One region of the Paenibacillus sp. FSL H8-0122 genome, then DNA from elsewhere that is predicted to be linked to it. Evidence: riboswitches for the same ligand, from Rfam matches in the RefSeq annotation. Region 1 holds a riboswitch; each other region holds the start of a gene.

The links. Region 1 has a riboswitch for cyclic di-GMP ahead of NSS64_RS25435 (transglutaminase-like domain-containing protein). Riboswitches for the same ligand answer to the same signal wherever they lie in the genome.
Region 2: linked by a shared signal. The riboswitch ahead of NSS64_RS26635 (anti-repressor SinI family protein) and the one ahead of NSS64_RS25435 (transglutaminase-like domain-containing protein) in region 1 are both predicted to bind cyclic di-GMP.
Region 3: linked by a shared signal. The riboswitch ahead of NSS64_RS30450 (flagellar assembly protein A) and the one ahead of NSS64_RS25435 (transglutaminase-like domain-containing protein) in region 1 are both predicted to bind cyclic di-GMP.
Region 4: linked by a shared signal. The riboswitch ahead of NSS64_RS26195 (choice-of-anchor A family protein) and the one ahead of NSS64_RS25435 (transglutaminase-like domain-containing protein) in region 1 are both predicted to bind cyclic di-GMP.

What each region holds. Positions count from the first base shown of each region.
Region 1 is NZ_JBBOTB010000001.1:5,949,042-5,954,060, forward strand. Features, by position in the region: rRNA gene NSS64_RS25430 (16S ribosomal RNA) at 1-1,196, opposite strand, end outside; gene NSS64_RS25435 (transglutaminase-like domain-containing protein) at 1,565-2,374, opposite strand; cyclic di-GMP riboswitch class I at 2,388-2,468, opposite strand; cyclic di-GMP riboswitch class I at 2,542-2,623, opposite strand; gene NSS64_RS25440 (class D sortase) at 2,749-3,402, opposite strand; gene NSS64_RS25445 (GtrA family protein) at 3,474-3,878, opposite strand; gene NSS64_RS25450 (glycosyltransferase family 2 protein) at 3,868-4,845, opposite strand; gene NSS64_RS25455 (glycosyltransferase family 39 protein) at 4,942-5,019, opposite strand, start outside.
Region 2 is NZ_JBBOTB010000001.1:6,232,062-6,237,080, reverse strand. Features, by position in the region: gene NSS64_RS26640 (2-oxoglutarate dehydrogenase E1 component) at 1-2,530, opposite strand, end outside; cyclic di-GMP riboswitch class I at 2,958-3,061, shown strand; gene NSS64_RS26635 (anti-repressor SinI family protein) at 3,096-3,239, shown strand; gene NSS64_RS26630 (helix-turn-helix domain-containing protein) at 3,388-3,720, opposite strand; gene NSS64_RS26625 (TasA family protein) at 4,040-4,630, opposite strand; gene NSS64_RS26620 (TasA family protein) at 4,670-5,019, opposite strand, start outside.
Region 3 is NZ_JBBOTB010000001.1:7,071,453-7,076,471, reverse strand. Features, by position in the region: gene NSS64_RS30465 (ABC transporter ATP-binding protein) at 1-583, opposite strand, end outside; gene NSS64_RS30460 (ABC transporter substrate-binding protein) at 598-1,611, opposite strand; gene biuH (biuret amidohydrolase) at 1,637-2,320, opposite strand; cyclic di-GMP riboswitch class I at 2,826-2,918, shown strand; gene NSS64_RS30450 (flagellar assembly protein A) at 3,027-4,661, shown strand; gene NSS64_RS30445 (aldo/keto reductase) at 4,676-5,019, shown strand, end outside.
Region 4 is NZ_JBBOTB010000001.1:6,133,604-6,138,622, forward strand. Features, by position in the region: gene NSS64_RS26195 (choice-of-anchor A family protein) at 1-1,702, opposite strand, end outside; cyclic di-GMP riboswitch class I at 1,784-1,876, opposite strand; gene NSS64_RS26200 (hypothetical protein) at 2,577-2,942, shown strand; gene NSS64_RS26205 (ASCH domain-containing protein) at 3,306-3,728, opposite strand; gene NSS64_RS26210 (YukJ family protein) at 3,826-4,578, shown strand; gene NSS64_RS26215 (hypothetical protein) at 4,557-5,019, opposite strand, start outside.

The DNA of each region.
Region 1 (5,019 bases):
TTCCTCCGGTTTGTCACCGGCAGTCACTCTAGAGTGCCCAGCTCAACCTGCTGGCAACTAAAGTCAAGGGTTGCGCTCGTTGCGGGACTTAACCCAACATCTCACGACACGAGCTGACGACAACCATGCACCACCTGTCTCAACTTTCCCCGAAGGGCACCTGATGCATCTCTGCTTCGTTAGTTGGATGTCAAGACCTGGTAAGGTTCTTCGCGTTGCTTCGAATTAAACCACATACTCCACTGCTTGTGCGGGTCCCCGTCAATTCCTTTGAGTTTCAGTCTTGCGACCGTACTCCCCAGGCGGAGTGCTTACTGTGTTAACTTCGGCACCAAGGGTATCGAAACCCCTAACACCTAGCACTCATCGTTTACGGCGTGGACTACCAGGGTATCTAATCCTGTTTGCTCCCCACGCTTTCGCGCCTCAGCGTCAGTTACAGCCCAGAAAGTCGCCTTCGCCACTGGTGTTCCTCCACATATCTACGCATTTCACCGCTACACGTGGAATTCCACTTTCCTCTTCTGTACTCAAGTCACCCAGTTTCCAGTGCGACCTCAGGTTGAGCCCAAGGTTTAAACACCAGACTTAAATAACCGCCTGCGCGCGCTTTACGCCCAATAATTCCGGACAACGCTTGCCCCCTACGTATTACCGCGGCTGCTGGCACGTAGTTAGCCGGGGCTTTCTTCTCAGGTACCGTCACTCCGGTAGCAGTTACTCTACCGGACGTTCTTCCCTGGCAACAGAGCTTTACGATCCGAAAACCTTCATCACTCACGCGGCGTTGCTCCGTCAGGCTTGCGCCCATTGCGGAAGATTCCCTACTGCTGCCTCCCGTAGGAGTCTGGGCCGTGTCTCAGTCCCAGTGTGGCCGTTCACCCTCTCAGGTCGGCTACGCATCGTCGCCTTGGTGGGCCGTTACCCCACCAACTAGCTAATGCGCCGCAGGCCCATCCCCAAGCAGCAGATTGCTCCGCCTTTCATTCTCTCCTCAGGAGAAGAAAGAAATTATCCGGTATTAGCTACCGTTTCCGGTAGTTATCCCAGGCTTGAGGGCAGGTTGCCTACGTGTTACTCACCCGTCCGCCGCTAAGTCTGAAAGGAAGCAAGCTTCCTCTCAGACTCCGCTCGACTTGCATGTATTAGGCACGCCGCCAGCGTTCGTCCTGAGCCAGGATCAAACTCTCCAAATTGGTATTTAGAAAGAGCGATTGCTCATTTTGAAACATCTGACGAGAATTTACATTCTCTCATTTTGGATCTCACCGAAGTGATCTCCAGATACTCACTCGTTGTTCAGTTTTCAAAGATCAAGCTCGTTGTCAGCGGCGATGTTATCGTCACCAGCAACTCTTATAATATATCACGTTCATCTGAGCAATGCAAGCTTTATTTTTGAAATCACTTATTTAAGTAATCTCTCATTTCCTCTGCCGCTCCAACAACGCTTATTTATAATAACCTATCCATCTATTAAAAAGCAACCTTTATATAAATAAAAATAACCCGCTTAATGATTAAGCGGGTTAGTCTCAGATAATGCTATAGTTCACAGCTATTCTTAGTAGAATTTCGCTGCAGTATATTTGCTTGCTGATTTGACCAGTTCTGTTGTTGCTGTTTTCTTACCCAGACCTGCATCCACTGTAGTATCAATCGTCACCCATTTGCCGTTCAGGAACACTTCGTTCCAGGCATGGTATGAAGTTACATAGCTTGTATTCCCCATAACCAACTTGGTTGGAATCCCTTCACTGCGGAGCATAGTAGCGAACAAGGAAGCGTAATCGTAGCAGATCCCTTTGTTGGTAGCCAGTGTGTTGTCGTTGTTCGGAATATAATCCGTGCTTACACTGTTGGCCAGAGAGTAGTCATATTTCACGTTAGCTACGATGTAATTGTAGATAGCCTTAACTTTGTTTGCATCTGTGGTCAGACCCTTTGTAAGTTGTGCTGCCTTTTGAACGGATTTATCGGAAGAACTCCACTTCACATTCTGTACAGAGCTCAAATATACGGCATTCACATTGCTCATGGAGAGAGATACAGTCTCGGAAGATAGTACTTTATATTTGTTGCCGGTAGTATTCTCAAGAACGGAGACCTTGTAAGAGCCATTACCTTGTTGCAGCGGGAACGTCTCGGTCGGTTTGGAAGTGTATAAGTTGTAAGTATAGCTGTTATTGTCCTTGGTAATCATGAGCTTCATCTTCTTGTCCTTAGGAACATCGTACGAAACCCCGATAATCCCTTGATCAAGTTGTCCAACATTTAACCAGCTTGAATCTGCATTTGCTGCTTGAGCAGTGCCTGTCTGCACGGAAGTGACGATCACAAAAAGTGTAATCAGCATTAAATAAAACTTCTTCATGGATAAAACCCCTTTCGGTAGCTGGCTGCCATTCTTACGGGAAGGCCCTTTAGCTTTGCGTCCCTACCTTTCGATAGGTTTGCCGTTATCGTATAAGCTTTATCTGTCCAATCTACTACCACATAATGACAGATTCAGAATGAAAACAAACAAAAAAAGCCTCTTCATTCGGTAACTGGCTGCCATCCATGACGGGAAGGCCCTGTAGCTTTGCGTCCCTACCTTTCGATAGGTTTGCCGTTTATCGTGTATTAGCTTTCATAGTTATATCTTACCATATCTATATCTATTAGCAAGACCCAATTGCTAGATTTCACCACAAATATACTAAAATTTTATGTTTTTTCGACCTTTATCGCCTTGTCCTGATAGAATCAGGTCAGCTTCGCGTGAATGATAAGTCTGTGGGTAGGGTTGACTAGCGGATCACAGGTAATAAGGGTCAAAATCTTATCATCATCCTTTCCCTTCAGTACCGAAATATCGGTAGGCTCTACAATAGATACATCATATACAACATACTTGTATTCCTGTCCGCTTGTAATAACAGTAATGGTATCCCCTTTACCAACCTCATCCAATCTGTTGAACAGCCGCCCTGCCGTTCTTGACCGATGCGCAGCAATCGCTGCATTGCCTACCGCGCCAATCGGAGCTGTCTCCTTCATATGCGCCGCTGCATGCTTCATATTGGTCTTGGTGGCGCCCTCCAGTACAGGCAGCTTCAGATCGATTTTATCGATTTCAATAATAGCGGTGATCTTGCCTCCCACTTCAATCTCGGGCGCTGTAGTGGGCACCGGCTCTTCCGCACCAGACTCTTCCGCCAGCAGCTGGGTGACTTCCGCATAAGGCTTACTCAGATCCTGGCTGGCAGGAGCCGTAGCCGAAGGAACGATTTCACTATAGGCCTGTTCAGCCTCTTCCAGCAGCTTCTGCTGCTGACGGTCCTCGTACCATTCGCTTCCTTTGGGGTAGAGCATAATCAGGACCCCGGCAAGTATAATCAAATAGGATAACTTCCGCATGACAATCGCCTCCGCAATATAGAATAAGTGCTGCCTCCGCAGAATACGGGGAAGATATACGCTCTATCTCTTTAGAATACCCACTTCCGGCTTCCAAAGAAATTAATGATTACTGTAATAAAGGTAACCAGCACCTTGGCCATCAGCACCTGGACTCCCAGCCGGTCATTCAGCAGATGAATCAGCAGCACCGAAATGCCCAGCACCAGCAGATTCAGCACAATAAATCTCACCAGCTGCATCCGGTCAAAGCCGCTATTGCCTCCTCTGTCCCGGCCCTTGAAGGTCACCTTCTTATTCCAGACAAAGCTGTTGGCCGTCCCGGCGCTGTAGGAAATAATCTGTGCAGGGGTGTTGAGCATCCCCAGGGAATGCAGCAGGGTAAATACCGCAAAATCAATGAACGTGTTAAGCAAGCCCACCGCATTGAATTTCAGAAACTGGATCATGCCTGCGCTCCAGGCCTTATTTTGCATAGTCGCTTTCCTTCCGCGTGTCTTCGGTCTCGGCATCCGGATAGCCCCGTGTCTCGCTTACGATATAGAGCGGTCTGTCCTTCGATTCATCATAGATCCGTCCGATGTATTCCCCGATGACGCCCAGCAGCATCAGCACAATGCCGTTAAACAGCAGGTTAACCCCGACAATGGATGCCCAGCCCGGCACAGTCCAAGAGGTGAAGACTTTCTGGAATAAGACCAGAAACAGGTAGATGAAGCTGGAGAAGGACAGGAAGAATCCGATATACGAGGCGATTTTGAGCGGCTTGTGCGAGAAGGAGGTGATTCCGTCGAGCGCAAAGCGGATCATTTTCTTCAGCGGATATTTCGTCTCCCCGGCGAAGCGTTCCTCCCGCACATATTCCACCATGGTCTGCCGGAAGCCGACCCAGCTTACCAGCCCCCGTACATAACGGTTCTTCTCCTTCAGGCCGCGCAGCACATCGCAGACCTTACGGTCGATCAGCCGGAAGTCCCCGGTATCCGTGGGAATCTCCACACTGGTCATGCTGCTGAGCAGACGGTAAAAGATTTTGGCTGTCACCTTCTTGAAGAAGGTCTCTCCGTGGCGCTTCAGCCGCTTGGCATAGACTACCTCATAGCCTTCCTTCCACTTGGCGATCATCTGCAGGATGACCTCCGGCGGGTCCTGGAGATCTGCGTCAATGACCACAACAGCCTGGCCTTCAGCATAATCCATACCCGCCGTAATCGCCACCTGATGGCCGAAGTTACGGGAGAAGTCAATCAGCTTGACATGCTCATCCGTATTGCTTATGCCGCGCATAATCTCAGCCGTACGGTCCCGGCTGCCGTCATTGACGAATACTAGCTCATAGGAATCGCCGCAACCATCCATTACTTTTTTGAGCCGCTCGTACGTTACCTGAATGACTTCCTCCTCATTATACATGGGCACAATTACACTATATCTGGCCTTCACAAGGGTTCCTCCTAAATTTATTGTAAGCCACAGCTTCCTTGATGCGCTTCATCAACATCAGCTTTGAGCAGCTATGCGGCTCTTACAGCTCCCCTCCTAGAATACCCAGGAAGGGAACCAGCGAAGTACATGAATGATATAACTGCTGTTCACCTGCATGCCGGACAATACCGG
Region 2 (5,019 bases), 280 kb from region 1:
CGGCCTCCAGCTCCGTCTGCAGGTCGATGGCCACCTTGCCGCTGCAGACCACGAGGCGCTTCACGGCTTCCGGCTTACTGCCGAGCAGCGGCTCGGGAAGAACCGGCTGGAAGGTGCCCGAAGCGAGGTCCGCTCCGGCCGAGGTGCTGCGCGTGTTGCGGATCAGGCTCTTCGGCGCCATGATCACCAGCGGCCGGGCATCCGGCTGTCCGCAGAGCGCGGCCTGACGGCGGAGCAGATGGAAATACTGCGCAGCGCTGGTCAGGTTGGCTACCGTCCAGTTCTCCTCGGCGGAGAGCTGGAGGAACCGTTCCATTCGCCCGCTGGAGTGCTCTGGTCCTTGGCCTTCATAGCCGTGAGGCAGCAGGATCGTCAGATTGCTGCGCTGCGTCCACTTGGCACGGCCGGCGGAAATGAACTGGTCGATAATAACCTGAGCGGCATTGGCGAAGTCGCCGTATTGAGCCTCCCAGATGACGAAGGTCTCCGGTGCGAACACGTTATAACCATATTCGAAGCCGAGGACAGAGGCCTCGGACAGCGGACTGTTATAGACGCCGAACGAAGCGCTGGAATCACTCAGCTGATGCAGCGGAGAATAGAGTTCGCCGTTCTCGCTGTCATGCAGCACCAGATGGCGGTGGGCGAAGGTGCCGCGCTGTGAATCCTGTCCGCTGAGACGGATCGGCGTGCCATCCTTGAGGATGGTAGCGAAGGCAAGTGTCTCTGCCAGCGCCCAGTCTACCCGCTCTCCGTCATTCAGCGCATCCTTGCGGCGCTGCAGAATCCGTTCCAGCTTCGGATAGACCTTGAAGCCGGCCGGTACGCGCAGCAGCTCGCGGTTAATCTCCTGCAGACCGGCCAGAGGGAAGGCGGTCGGACGCTGCTTAGGACTGTCGTTATCCAGGGCGACGGCGGCTTTGGACTCCGCATTCTTCTGCTTGCCTTCCTTCATCTGATCGAAGGCCTGCTGGAGGACGCTCTCCGCCTCGGCAATCATGTTCTTCAGATCATCGGTTGTGATTACCTTCTCGCGCTCCAGGCGTTCTGCATAAGCGCGGTACACAGTAGGGTGGTTCCGCACTTTGCCGTACACAATCGGCTGGGTCGTCTCGGGATCATCCATTTCATTATGTCCGTGGCGGCGGTAGCCGATCAGATCAATCAGGAAGTCCTTCTTGAACATATGGCGGTAAGCGCTGGCCAGACGGACTGCGGCAATACAGGCTTCCGGGTCATCGGCATTGACATGCACGACCGGAATCTCATACCCTTTGGCCAGATCGCTGGCATAATGGGTGGAGCGGGAATCCTCGCTCTCTGTGGTGAAGCCGATCCGGTTATTGACGATAATATGCACGGTACCGCCATTCTGATAACCCTGCAATTTGCCGATATTAAGCGTCTCAGCGACAATACCTTCGCCGGGGAAGGCTGCATCGCCGTGCATCAGCACAGCCATAGCCTTGCTTGTGTTCAGCTTAGGCAGTCCCGGAGCGTTGCGTTCTTCCTGTGCGGCGCGTGTGAAGCCCTCGACTACAGGATTGACGAATTCAAGATGGCTCGGGTTATTGGCCAGCGTGATCCGGGTGCGTACGGTCTCGCCTTCGCGGACGGCACGGTCAGCCCCGAGATGGTACTTCACATCACCGCTCCAGCCGTAGGTCACACCCATAGAGCCTTCCGAAGGGAACAGCTCTTTGTTCGGCGAATGATGGAACTCTGAGAAAATAATATCATAAGGCTTGCCCAGAATATGAGCCAGCACATTAAGTCTTCCGCGGTGGGCCATGCCCATCAGGATATGCTCTGCGCCGTCATGCGCGGCAGCCCGCACAATTTCATCCAGCATCGGCACAAGGGCATCATTGCCCTCCAGGCTGAAGCGCTTTTGGCCGACGAAGGTCTTGTGCAGGAAGGTCTCGAAATGCTCCACCTGAACCAGCCGCTTCAACAGTTCTTTGCGTTCTGTATTATTCAGCGGGGCAGGGGAGGTCATCGATTCCGCCTGGCTGTTGAGCCAGCGCAGCTCGCGTTCATCATGCACATGCCCGAATTCATAAGCAATGGTCTGTGTATAGGCCTGGCGCATTCTGTGGACGGCATCCATCGCGGTATGCACATCCGCAGGGGCATTATCCCAGATCAGCGAAGCGGGCAGGGCATTAAGATCCTCGCGGGTAAGCTCGTAGGTCTCCAGCTCCAGCCATTTGGCCATCGGGTTCGTGCTGCGCTCCAGCGGGTCAATGTCTGCGGCCATATGGCCATATATTCGAATATTAGCGATCAGCTTCGAGGCCTTGACAGCCTTCTTGAGCCACTCGGCATCTGCTGATACGGCAGGCCTTGGAGCCCTCTCGGCATCGGGTGCCAGTGGAGGGGGGCCGGATACGGTGAAGAGATCGCGGTAATGCTGTTCAACAGAAGAGGGGTCCTTGACAAATTGCTCATATCTTTCTTGAATGTAGCCCAGGTTGGGGCCGTAGTATTTGCTCCATACTGTGTCGTTATAGGGCTCTTTGACTGCCATGAATAGGTCCTCCTAACGGATAAACTCCACGCGAGGCATCCAGTGTGCCACTTGGCGGAGCTGCAAATGTTTGCGGTTTCATTCTCACCTTATTGTGCTACTTTCCGGCGGGGTAATCAATTCATACTTTCGCGCAATCCGTTCGCAATTTGGCATGATTCATTACAGTATTCATACGGAACTATCATAAATAGAAATAAGGCGGAGCGGATAGCGTTCCCTTTAGTATAATTAAACTATTACATAGGGTTTGAACTTGGAACTGGAAATATTTATACAAGCCGCTGGCAATTTCAGCTAAGTTTCCTCACATTTTATCATAAAAAAATTCCAGAAAACGACACACTAATCTCACATGATCTTGTATAATGTTATTGCGGAGAACGGTTTCATCGATTCTTGCCAGATCCTTTCATGATGGAAAGGGTCCAGTAAAAGGTAAACCTGCCGAAAGACAGGGGCACAAAGTCTCGGATCTAAAGTAGAAATACTACAAAGTAGCAATACTACTATGATGGCCGGACTGCCTGGGGACGCGAAAATTCTAGGAGGAGATTTCTTGGATATGTCCAACCAGGGGAATGACGAGCTGCAGGCAGTAGATCTGGATTTAGAATGGGTGCACTTGCTGATGTCTGCCAAGCAGGCGGGGATCGCGGCGGAGGATATCCGCCGGTTTCTAAGTGAGAAGGCGCTCCAGGCGATGTAAGGGCGGTCATCATTGCTGCGATACATACAGAAAAGGCACAGCGTCCGGTACGCTGTGCCTTTTCTGTATGCCGCTTGAAAGGATGCCTTCGCCGAAGGCGGCAGTCTCCCTGCCGTGCGGAGTCTTCCCTATGGCATACAATGCTCGTCTAGTTGTCCTTTTGTTCCATGCGCCATTTCTGGTAATCGAGGAATTCCTTGAATTCGCGTTTGCTTATACCGGAGGCCATGGCCTCCTGAACCAGCCGGAACCATTCCCCGTCCAGAGCCTGTTCTTCCGTCTCTGCCAATCCGCCATACAGCAGTGCATGAATGGATACCTGAAGCGCGTCAGCGATTTTTTCGATGAATTGAATGGAGGGGTTGGATTGAATGTTCCGTTCCACATTACTGAGGTATGATTTCGCCACATCAGCCTTATCGGCAAGCTCGGATAACGAATAGCCCTTCTCCAGCCGGAGTTTGTGGATGCGGCTTCCCATAGTATCTGACACGATTACAACGCCCTCCGTACTTTTTTGGTAAAAGATAAGAAGTGATATGCTTCGCGCTATACATTCTCCTTATCCTTCTCGTTGAAACGGTACCGCCCGTTCAAAGGCCGGCCAAGCCGTTTTCTCTTGTCAGTATAACAAAAATCCGCAAAACGGACAAAAATCATTGAACCCGGCAGCGGGAAAAAGAAACGGCATACCCGGCCCGGATGGGGGAGGATATGCCGTCTTGATGGTTTGCTGAAACGCTGCCTTCCTAATAAAAGGACGGCAAAGCCATGTTCACTTGTATAGGCTGGCCCCTGATCTACTTGGCTTCTCCCACTCCTTGAAGCGCATCGAAGGTCCAGTTCAGCGCTAAGCCGTCACCCTGGAAAATGTTCTGATCGAGCGTGTTGTCTACGAATTCGAAGGCGATCTTGAAGGTCTTGGACCCGGCGGCGGCAATCCCGCCTGGCAGTACACCTGCTGCTACGAGATCGTAGCTGGGGGTGTTTTTCAGATCCTTCAAGGAGATCTCGGACAGCACATGACCGCTTAGTGAACCGCCGGTGTACGTACTATCGAGGAGCTTGACCTTGAAGTGGTCTCCGAGATCCTGGCCTGCGTTATCTCCCTTGGCATCAGTCACAGTGTAAGTGGTGGCAAGCTTCAGGAATTTGATATCCAGTGTGCCGTCATTGGACAGGGTGAAGGTGCGGACGGTGTAATCTCCCGGCTTCAGATTCGTCAGCGCTACCGGAGTATTGAAGGAAGAGCCGAGCTTCAGCGTACCCGCTGCGAAGGTTGCCGTGCTGGTAGCTGTGGAACTGAAGTAAGCGAAGGTGCCCCCGCCGATTAAAGACAAGCCCAGTGCTGCCGATGCTACGCCAAGACCCAATGTTTTTTTGATACCCATGATTGATTTCCTCCTCGAATGGTTTGTTTTGTTGTGGAATTATTGGAGCGTGCCTTTTTCCTGGTTGGCTTCGAAATTCAGAGTCAGTGCAAGCGTGTCGCCCTGATAATAGTTCTGCGGCTGGAGGGTCTCCTTGAAGGCGAACTGGATGGTCAGGTTATCCGAGGTGCCGGCTTTGATGCCGGACTTCTCTCCGCCTAAGATCGCTCCGACAATTCCCCGGGCCACCAGATCGGGACTCTCCTGCTCCAGATCGGCCAGCGAGATGACCAGGAGCGGCGATTCCTTCTTATCCTTGTTCACGAGGAAGGTCACAATAATATCATCCTTGAAATTATGGGAGCCGTTGTCTCCCTGGGCGTCTGTAATGGCCGATGAGGTGCGCAGTA
Region 3 (5,019 bases), 1.1 Mb from region 1:
GCCGCAGCAGCTCGAAATTCAGCTTCTCGCGTGTCAGCTCATCCAGCGCGCCGAACGGCTCATCCATCAGCAGCACCGTCGGATCGGCAGCCAGGGCCCGGGCAATCGCCGCCCGCTGCTGCATCCCGCCGCTGAGCTGATGCGGGAAGTGGTTCAGATAATCCTGCAGACCGACCAGGCGCAGGGCACTTTCTGCTTTTTCACGCGCCTCGGCTTTACTGAACTTCTTCTTCTCGCCCAGCTCCAGCGGCAGCATGACATTCTGTAGCGCATTCAGCCAGGGCATCAGGACAGGCTTCTGGAAGACCATGCCCAGGGAGAGATCAGGTGAGGCATACGCCACCTCTCCACCGGCCTCCGGGCTTAACAACCGCAGCATCAGCCGGAGTGTTGTGGATTTCCCGCAGCCACTCGGTCCGAGAATCGAAATGAATTCATTGCGGTATACATCAAGACTGACCTGATCCAGCACAGGCACGTTGCCGAAGGAAAGAGAGCAGTTGCGCAGGGAGAGCATGGTTTCCCGGGTACCGGGATGCTGCGCGGCGGCAGCATCCAGCTGTTCTTTGATCGCTGTTGTCATTATCGGGTCCCTCCTTATTTCAAAAACTCATTGGTGAACAATCCGCGTATGTCCTGTTCCTTTTTCACAAAGCCCAGCTCGACCAGATTCTTCTGCAGGGTCTCCCAGGACGCCTCATCCATCGAGCCCAGCGGGAGCTTCTCCGGATCAAGCAGCGGAATGCTGGCCTTCATCATATTGACCTCATGCTTCAGATCCAGCTTCTCGCCATACTTCAGGCCGAATTCCGCCGCTTCGTCTGGATGCTTCACTGCATAATCCCAGCCCTGCATGGAGGCCTGCACGAAGCTTGCGACCATCTCCGGGTCCTTCTTGATGATAGACTCCGTAGTGAATAAGGTATCGGCATAGAAATTGATGCCATAGTCGTTCGGGTCGATAATATTCACTTCCTTGCCCTGCTCCTCTACAGCCAGCACTTCATTAATGACATAGCCGGGCCAGGCCTTGACCTGCCCGGTCAACAGCGGACTCAGATCGTATTTGACCGGCATCTCTTCGATTTGCGAAGGGTCGATGCCCGCGCTTTTCTCCATGGCCCGGAAGGTCAGCTCTTCGTTGCCGCCCAGCTTAATGCCTACCTTTTGCCCGACAAGGTCCTCCATAGTCTTGATCCCGGACTCTTTGAGTGTGAACATGACGAACGGGGTTTTGCGGTAGATCGCCGATAACGCTTTGACAGGGACGCCTTTCTCTCTGGCGATGACGACCTGGTCGGCACCCGTAACTCCGAACTCCTCACTGCCGGAAGCTACCATCTGCACAGCCGGGAAATCCGAGCCCCCCGGGCGGATCTCAACATCCAGCCCCGCTTCTTTATAGAAGCCTTTTTCCACCGCGGTATAAAAGCCGGCAAACTGCGCCTGGTGAATCCACTTCAGCCGGAGCACCACCTTCTTCAGCTCGCCTGAGCCTTCCGCTCCCTGGCCTTCGGCCTTACCGGCTTCCGTAGTGTTACCGCAGGCGGTCAGGAGCAGCATCAGCGAGGTTAACAGCATCAGCGCTTTCGTTCTGGACTTGTTCCACATGGTTATTCCCCCGTTTATGAATGATTTAGTATTGCTCCAGCGCACGCAGCACCGCTTGTGAATCACTTACACTGCCGAACACCCCGCCCTGCATTTGAACCATACTCAGCGCCGCCAGGTGATTCGCTTCATCCGTCGCTCCCGTGCAATCCGCAAGAATCAGACACTCGTACCCGCGGTCATTGGCTTCCCGCATCGTGGTGTGTACACAGACATCGGTCGTAATACCGGTCAGAATCAGATGGGTAATTCCTTTATTCTTCAGGATCAGGTCCAGGTCCGTTGCGTAAAAGCTCCCTTTGCCCGGCTTGTCTATAATGTACTCTCCGCGGGCAGGCGCCAGCTCCTCAATGATCTGCCAGCCACGCTCCCCCCGCACGAGGATTCGTCCCGCCGGTCCTTCGGAGCCGATCTCGGCCCCGATCTGGCGGCTGCGCCACCGTTTGTTCGCCGGCAGATCCGACAGATCCGGCTTATGCCCCTCGCGGGTATGGATCACGGTGAACCCTTCAATCTCCCGGATACGTGCCAGCAGCCGCTGAATGGGCTGAATCGCCCTCGCTGTTAATGAGAGGTCATAACCCATTCTCTCGACGTAACCGCCCTTGCCGCAAAAATCCGTCTGCATGTCGATAATCATCAGCGCTGTCTTCGCCGGGTCCACAGCCCCGTCATAAGGCCAGATGTAAGGTGTTGCTGCAATCTGCATGGTTTATGCTCCTCTCCTGATGTCGCTATCTCTATCAATGTTATATTAATTAACATTAATTCGCGTTTCCTTGGTATGAGTTAGATTATATTACAATGAATTTGGGATGTCTTCGGTTTTATTACGAAATAATGCACTGAATGTTTGTGTTTATTTACATAGTTAACATATACATAACATTCATACTCGCAATACTCCTTATCAAAAAGGAACACTCCGGGTCTTACCAAGCCCAGAGTGTCCCAACAGTTCAATGCTCACACTTCCCCCCTTCTGCCTCTTCCATAAGCTGTAAGCGCTGGGAAACCAGTTTTTTTGTCGAAATAGAGCTGCATATTTCGAGTTTTTTGATAAATAGGCATAATATAGTTGAAAAATAGCTCTTTAAGTACTAGAATTAAGCTTGTTTGCAGAAGTTAATGACGCATAAGAACTATTTATGATTCTTTTTGTCGATTGCAGTCGACCACTATTCATTGCCTCTACAGGATGTATATCATTGATCTATTTCTAAAGGCAAACTCCCCGAAAGGGCAGGACGCAAAGCTATGGGCCTAAGAACGCCAGAATCTGCGTTTACGGTTGCCAGGCTGCCAATAGAGACCACTTAAGCCAGCTGTTCAGGAGGGGGAAGCCTCCCAGGCTTGATGATGTTCTTTTTCTGTACGAATTGCCATTGATCATACGAAAAAGTGAGGTTACAACCATGCCGCAGCAGGATATCGAACCAAGCCGATATGAATTCGTAGAGTCCCTGATGCTCGAACGTAAAGGTCTCCTGGATTCATTCTCTGTGGAGGGCCGAGCTTCTGACGGGACAACTGGAGATAAGAATGGAATTATCCTCGTGCAGGACAACCAGATATTTATTACTCCCCCGCTCCCCGGAGGTGCTCCCGCCCGCATTTCTGCGATCCACCCTGTTGTCCTGAAGATCAACTGGAAGACCGTTACAGAACCAACCGAGGTCACCAGGGCGGATTATATCACTTGGGAGATCTGTGAGAAGCCGCAATATGAAATTACCGTATCGCCTGACAAGCTCAAGGTCCACTTCACTTTATACCGTGCAGAGAAGTACGCCTGGAATCTGGTCAACTGTCCTGCCGCCTTCGAAGCGGTTGTCCGTGCCCAGCCCAATCCGGCGATGCTGCTGTCCACGCTTACCATAGAACAGATTATCGCCTCACTGGACAACCGTTTTATTCTGCGCAACCTGAACATTCCCGCCCTGTACGCGGAGCTGGAGAACCCTACATATCTTCCCGTATGCATCGCTGAAGGAAGATCCCCGCTGCCCGGCAAGGAAGCCCGGCTGGAATTCCTGCTGCCGGAGCATACACTGGAGGGGAACCGGATGCTTCAGGGACAGGGAGCCCCGGGTCAGAAGCCTGAGGATACCATGGAGTATCTCCGTTTCCCGGGGGCCCCCTTTACCTTTGCAGGCGAAGTCTTCGCCCGCAAACTGCCGCCCGAAGAAGGCATTCCCGGCCTCGACACAGACGGAAGGGTACTGCCCCCTCCCCCGCCGCAGGATCTCTACTTTGCTGCCGGTAATCATGCCAAGCTCCTTCCCTGCGGTCATATCGTGGCCCGGCATACCGGCAGACCCCGCATCTGCGGAGGAAACAGCAGCGTCCGGATATGTGACTTCCCTCCAGCCTGTCTGCTGACCAGCGAGATGACCGATCCTGCGGGCGATGTTATGTTCGCAGGTGACATCATTGTACCGGGAGATCTGGAAGGACCTGTACGGGTTGAAGCCCTCGGGAATGTGTACGTCTATGGCGATATCCGCCAATCTACAATTATAGCCACCGGCAGTATTTACGTTAGCGGCCAGGTCACCGGCAGCGGCCTGTACGCCGGACACGCCGGGGTACTGCAGCATCGTCTGCATAGCCTCGCAAGCCTGCTGCGGACAGAGACGGACGGACTGCTGGAGGCAGCGCGCCAGCTGGCCAAGAATGTGGAATCCCGCCAGCAATCCGTGAATTACGGCCTGGTAGTCATGCTGCTGCTGGAGGATAAATACAGCCACCTCGGCAGCCTGATCCGTGATCTTCAGGCTGCCCTGAGCCGTATGAACGGAGAGTTCGGCTCCGGCACAGACCCGCTCCGGCAGATGCTTGAGGTATTCGCCCATCCGGGACAATTCACCGGGTACATCACAGACAGTGTGCTAAGCCGCTTCTCCAGGCTGCTCCTCAAGCTGAGCGAGGAGATTGAGCTGCTCCAGGAGGAGCATGCGGTAATTAATCTTGCCCGGTCGCAGGAGAGTCGCCTGGAGTCCGGCGGCAAGCTGCTTGTGCGTGATTCTGCTAAGACTACTACTATATAAGGAGAAGTGAGAGCGTGAGATATAACCGTCTGGGCAATAGCGGCCTGCAGGTGTCCGCCCTGGGTCTTGGAACCAATTCCTTCGGCAAACGGGCAGATCAGGAGACCTCGGTCCGCATTCTGCACACCGCTATGGATCAGGGCATTAATTTCATCGATACCGCCAATATCTATGCCGGCTCTGAATCGGAGCGGATCATTGGCCTTGCGCTTGAAGGCAGACGCCATAACGCTGTGCTGGCGACCAAGGCCGGATTGCCGAAGCATGAGGGACCCGGCGGCAGCGGCTCTTCGCGCCATCATCTGATGCAGGAGCTGGAGGGCAGCCTGCGCCGGCTGAAGACCGACTATGTGGATCT
Region 4 (5,019 bases), 180 kb from region 1:
CTGCCGTTGGCGTTGGTGTCGGTACTGCCGTTGGTGTCGGTGTCGGTTCTACCGTTGGCGTTGGTGTCGGCTTCACGGTCGGCGTCGGTGTTGGCTTCACGGTCGGCGTCGGTGTTGGCTTCACGGTCGACGTTGGTGTCGGTACCGCTGTCGGCGTTGGTGTTGGCTTCACGGTCGGTGTTGGCGTCGGCTTCACGGTCGGTGTTGGTGTCGGCTTCACGGTCGGCGTCGGTGTTGGCTTCACGGTCGGCGTCGGTGTTGGCTTCACGGTCGGCGTTGGTGTTGGCTTCACAGTTGGCGTTGGTGTCGGCTTCACAGTTGGCGTTGGCGTCGGCTTCACAGTTGGCGTTGGCGTCGGCTTTACGGTCGGCGTTGGTGTTGGCTTCACGGTCGGCGTCGGCGTTGGCTTCACGGTCGGCGTTGGTGTTGGCTTCACCGTCGGCGTTGGCGTTGGCTTCACGGTCGGTGTTGTCGTCGGCTTCACGGTCGGCGTTGGCTTTGGAGTTGGGGTGCACACAGGTGTCGGGCTAGGTTTTACTGTGGGTGTAGGTTTCACTGTAGGTGTAGGCGTTACCGTTGGCGTTGGTGTTACCGTTGGCGTTGGCGTTACCGTCGGTGTAGGTTTCACTGTAGGTGTTGGTGTTACCGTCGGTGTAGGCTTCACAGTTGGTGTCGGCGTTACCGTTGGTGTTGGTTTCACTGTCGGCGTTGGCGTTACCGTTGGTGTTGGTTTCACAGTCGGTGTCGGCGTTTCCGTTGGTGTTGGTTTCACTGTCGGCGTTGCCGTTGGTGTCGGACTAGGTGTCGGTGTTGCGGTCGGCGTCGGACTCGGCGGCGGCCCCTCTCCCTCGTACAATCCCAGGTGCATCTCTACCCCGCCGCTAAAAGATTTTGCAATCAGGGTTCCGTACAGCTCTGCTCGGGCATAATGAACATCCGCTCTGGGTGCGAGAATGCTGCCATAGAAGGAGGTATTAGCGATATTCACCTCAGAAGCTTCGTAAAAGTTGAACAATACTTGACTGGCTCTGCCGTTATTCATTGAAAAGCTCGGCACATTGACTGTAGGCCCGCTTATATTAATAATCAGCGTAGCGTTCTGTGCAATGTTGAATTCAATATAGTTGGTCTTCGCCAGTGTCGAGGCATCCAAATGAACTACATTGAAACGATCCGGTGCACTTATCTTGAGCTGTCCATAATTGTTATTGCCGATCTCATTCGTGTCAGCCAAGGCCCCATACTCTGTGGAACGGGAGATCAGAGCCTGCTGCTCGGCTGCAAAATCAATCGGCTTCTCTTTCCTCTTAGTACCTATAATTTTAACCTGGGGCTCATTGACTGTAATGCTGTCCCCGTATACCACATTTCCGTAAATTTCTCCGCTACCCGAATGTTCAAAATTCTTGCCCGCAACCAGCACATCCGTAGGCGAAGCACTCCTGTATGCCCTGGCTACTCCGTAACCTCCGGTGAGGGTAATGTTCCCCGCCGCTGCCAGACGGCCTTCAATCTGATCACCGCCTTGTGTGAAATCCCCAAGAATAAAAGCATTAAAATTCCCTGCGACCCCCAAAACCGGTGTTGGCGTATAAGGAACCCCTGAAGCTGCTCTGACATCCGTGCCCCACGTAAAAGCACTGGATACGGTCAATAAGCCTGCCATAAGGATGGCGGCTGTTTTACGTACTCCTTTTTTCAATAGTCCACACCTCCTAGTTACTATTCTATGAATCTGTCACGCGACTATAACAACAAAAAGACCGCCAAGAAGGGTTAGCTTCACGGCGGCCGGACGACCCTAGTCTCAACTTTAGAGACAGTAGATTCCTGACTTTGCGTCCCGTTCTTTCGATCCGGTTTGCGTTTGTACATGATTTCGGTATGAAATTGGGAGTAACTTATGTAAATTCATCGTTGAGTCTATGACATTTGTTACTTTTGTACTAATTTCAGTTTATCCGCTCCCCCATCCTATTGTCAATCCATTCCCAGTATATTTTTTGAAATTATATTTTTCGATGGTTCCTCATTGATCCCTTGTACCATAAGGGTTCAGGGGCGAGTCTCTTTTTATTTATTGACGAAAAAAGTCGAGAAATCAGAAGATTGGCTGTAGCCGTTTGTCTCTCTTCCCTATAATAATATCAATTTATATTATTTAAATTTGATTCATTTGTCCTATTTTATAGCCCTCAGCTCAGCTCAGAAAAAAAGTGCCGCCCATAGGGACGACACCTGCTAATAGACTTCATATATTTTGAATAAAATGTCGCCTAGGCAGACCCGAACAGCTGAACCCAGCCAATCATCGATACCCAGAGCGGAACACTTAGAATGATCCCGAATACCAAACCACGGCGGAGACTTCCTTCATGACTCATTGCCATTCTCCTTTGAGCTGATTTATTTTTCAATCTTTAATCTTTAATATTTCAATTTTAATATAAAATAATTCATCTTATTTTTTTGTGAAATATATCACATTATTTGAGTTAATTTATAAAACCCATTGATTATTTTTTGAAGGATGAGTTACAATGCGAATATACGTTCTCTTTGAGGGGTTGAGAAGGATGCAAAGAGCAGAGAGCCAGGATAACCTGCTGGTCAAATCCTATATTTTGCTGCCGCTTATTCTATCCGCCTTCGAGCGGGATGCTTCTGCTATAGCCTCAGAGCTGCGCACGCCTGCGCCTTATCTGGAGGTAATCCAGTCGGCCGTCCATGCCGCTTCTGCTGATCTGCGGGAGGTCCGTGCCGGGATGCGCGCCCGTGGTCTGAAGGTCTATGAGCAGCAGCGGCTGGAGGCGGGTGTTGAAGCCAAATTCGTCTGCAGGGGTTATCACGAGCGGATGCTGCTGCTGGATGATGTGATTGCAGCCCAGGCCACTCTGCATATGCGCAGATACCTGGGTATGGAGAAGATGGAGCAGGGCTAACCAAAGAAGCCTGCCGCAAGCGGCAGACTTCTGCATGAAATGTTCACCCGGATGCGGTTACATTAACAACGTCCAATACCCGAGCGTGCCGCATATCACCACCACAGCTACCGGGTACAGGATTCTCCGGCTTACCTGATCCCTGAACGCAAGAAACAAACAAAGCATACAAAGCCATGCAATTAGAAGGCTTCCCATCTATTATGCATACGCTCCTTCCCGGCATTTCTGCCCCTCTCCAGCGGTAGACCGCCTCAGAGCACAACTATCCTTATATATAGGAAGATTTCCCGCCGAATATCCCAATTATACCAGCTGACAGCCAATCTGGAGCAATTTTTCTTCACATTGCCGTCAAGAAATTCACAATTCCTCTTCCAGCACAGGATATTCCCAGAAACCCAGACGTCCCTTAGCAGGGATGGGATGTACCAGCGGAACAACCTCCTCCAGCTTCCAGGCATACCTTCCTTCGGCATAATTGCCGAATACATATTCATTGCCGCCCGGCCAGCCTTGCTGCGCAAGCTCCGGCGTCACCTCACAGCAATCCGCAATGCGGCTGACTGCAATGATCTTGCCGGTTGGCAGGTTGTCCGCAGTGTAGCCGTAACGTGCCAGCAACGACTGATACGGCTCCGTCCGGCAGATCGCCTTATTCACCTGCATCCCGGCATGGATGGCTAACTCTCCCCGGTGGGCGGTCCGCCAGGTCCGGGTTTCGATTTGTTTTTCTCCCAGCGCAATTAACGTGGCCCACGGCTGGCGTATGGTCAGGCATTTCATAATGTAGCTTGCCTCCTCTGATGAACACCTTTTTACTCAGAATTACTATGGCCTTCTACGGGAAAGAATAATAGCTAAGAAGGGGGACTGACGGACTATGGGTAACGGATTAGATCAAGGGTACGGGGTATTAAAATGCAAATTATCCAATGAGAATATCATATATAAGCTAGGTGTCAAAAATAATCATATCCAGGTACTGGTTGAGGTTGAAGGTGATATTCATAAAAAGTACAGGGTGGCTATCAATATCAGATCAAGCGCTAAAGCGGAACATTTACCGGAGGACACTGCAAATCAGGTGCTTTATTATGTGGGCGAAGATTTCAAAGCGGAAGAAACGGCCCGTTGGCTCACGCTTGAATCCGGCTTCACGAAGATCACCTGGCATAACCGGAGCCTTGCCCTAGATTATATCAGGGGAAACCTGGTGATTCCCAGTAAGATGGTGGCTCTGCCTAATACGAACCAGGATGACAAGGAAGACAATGATCCCCACAACAATCTGTATGATAAAATCACCTCTTATCTCAAGGAGGCACAGGAACAGGATGCAACCCTGTACGTATTCGGCGAGCCTTGGGGACCCGAAGAGGATAAATCCGATAAATACTTCGGCTTCTCCCCTGGGCAGGGCGTCCATAATATTCATATGAACCAAGGCAATGCGGGCGGGTACGCCAGAGAAAATGGCACATGGCAAGACGGCGGAGTCCTTATTCATTTCGAGAATGAACACAGATGGGTGGCTATCTTCCTGGCCTTCCAGTCCCAATCCTGGTGTACTAACGACCAGGGAGATGCCACCAAGCCGGTTAGTGAATGTAATCATACCAATGCTTTGACATGAGCCAACACCAACGCATTAACCGCTGATACGGTATCCTTGGCATCCAGCTGTTCATCCAGCTTCAAATGAAGTTGTAAGGTAGAGACTGGTGAATGGTTAGCAGAAACGATGAGCTCAACCTCATGAGATGAGAGCACCTTCGCTTGCAGGATTTGCAGCCAGGGGATAAGATCCGGTACCGCTTTATCCTCCGAAGGACCGGTCTCCATGCCATCCACCCCAATAGGGGAATGCCCAGCGAAATACTCAATTCTGAGCACAGCATCAGAAGGGCGACTGTTCCTCTTCAAGGTCCTAGCCGCTTCGAGCTGATGACGGGAGGTTCGTTTACGACCGATAATTATATTCCACAAAACGATACACAGAGAGGGGATGAAGAAGCAGAGCACCGCCAACCAACCACTGGAGGTCTTAACATAGACGGTAAAAAAGAGGGCTGCG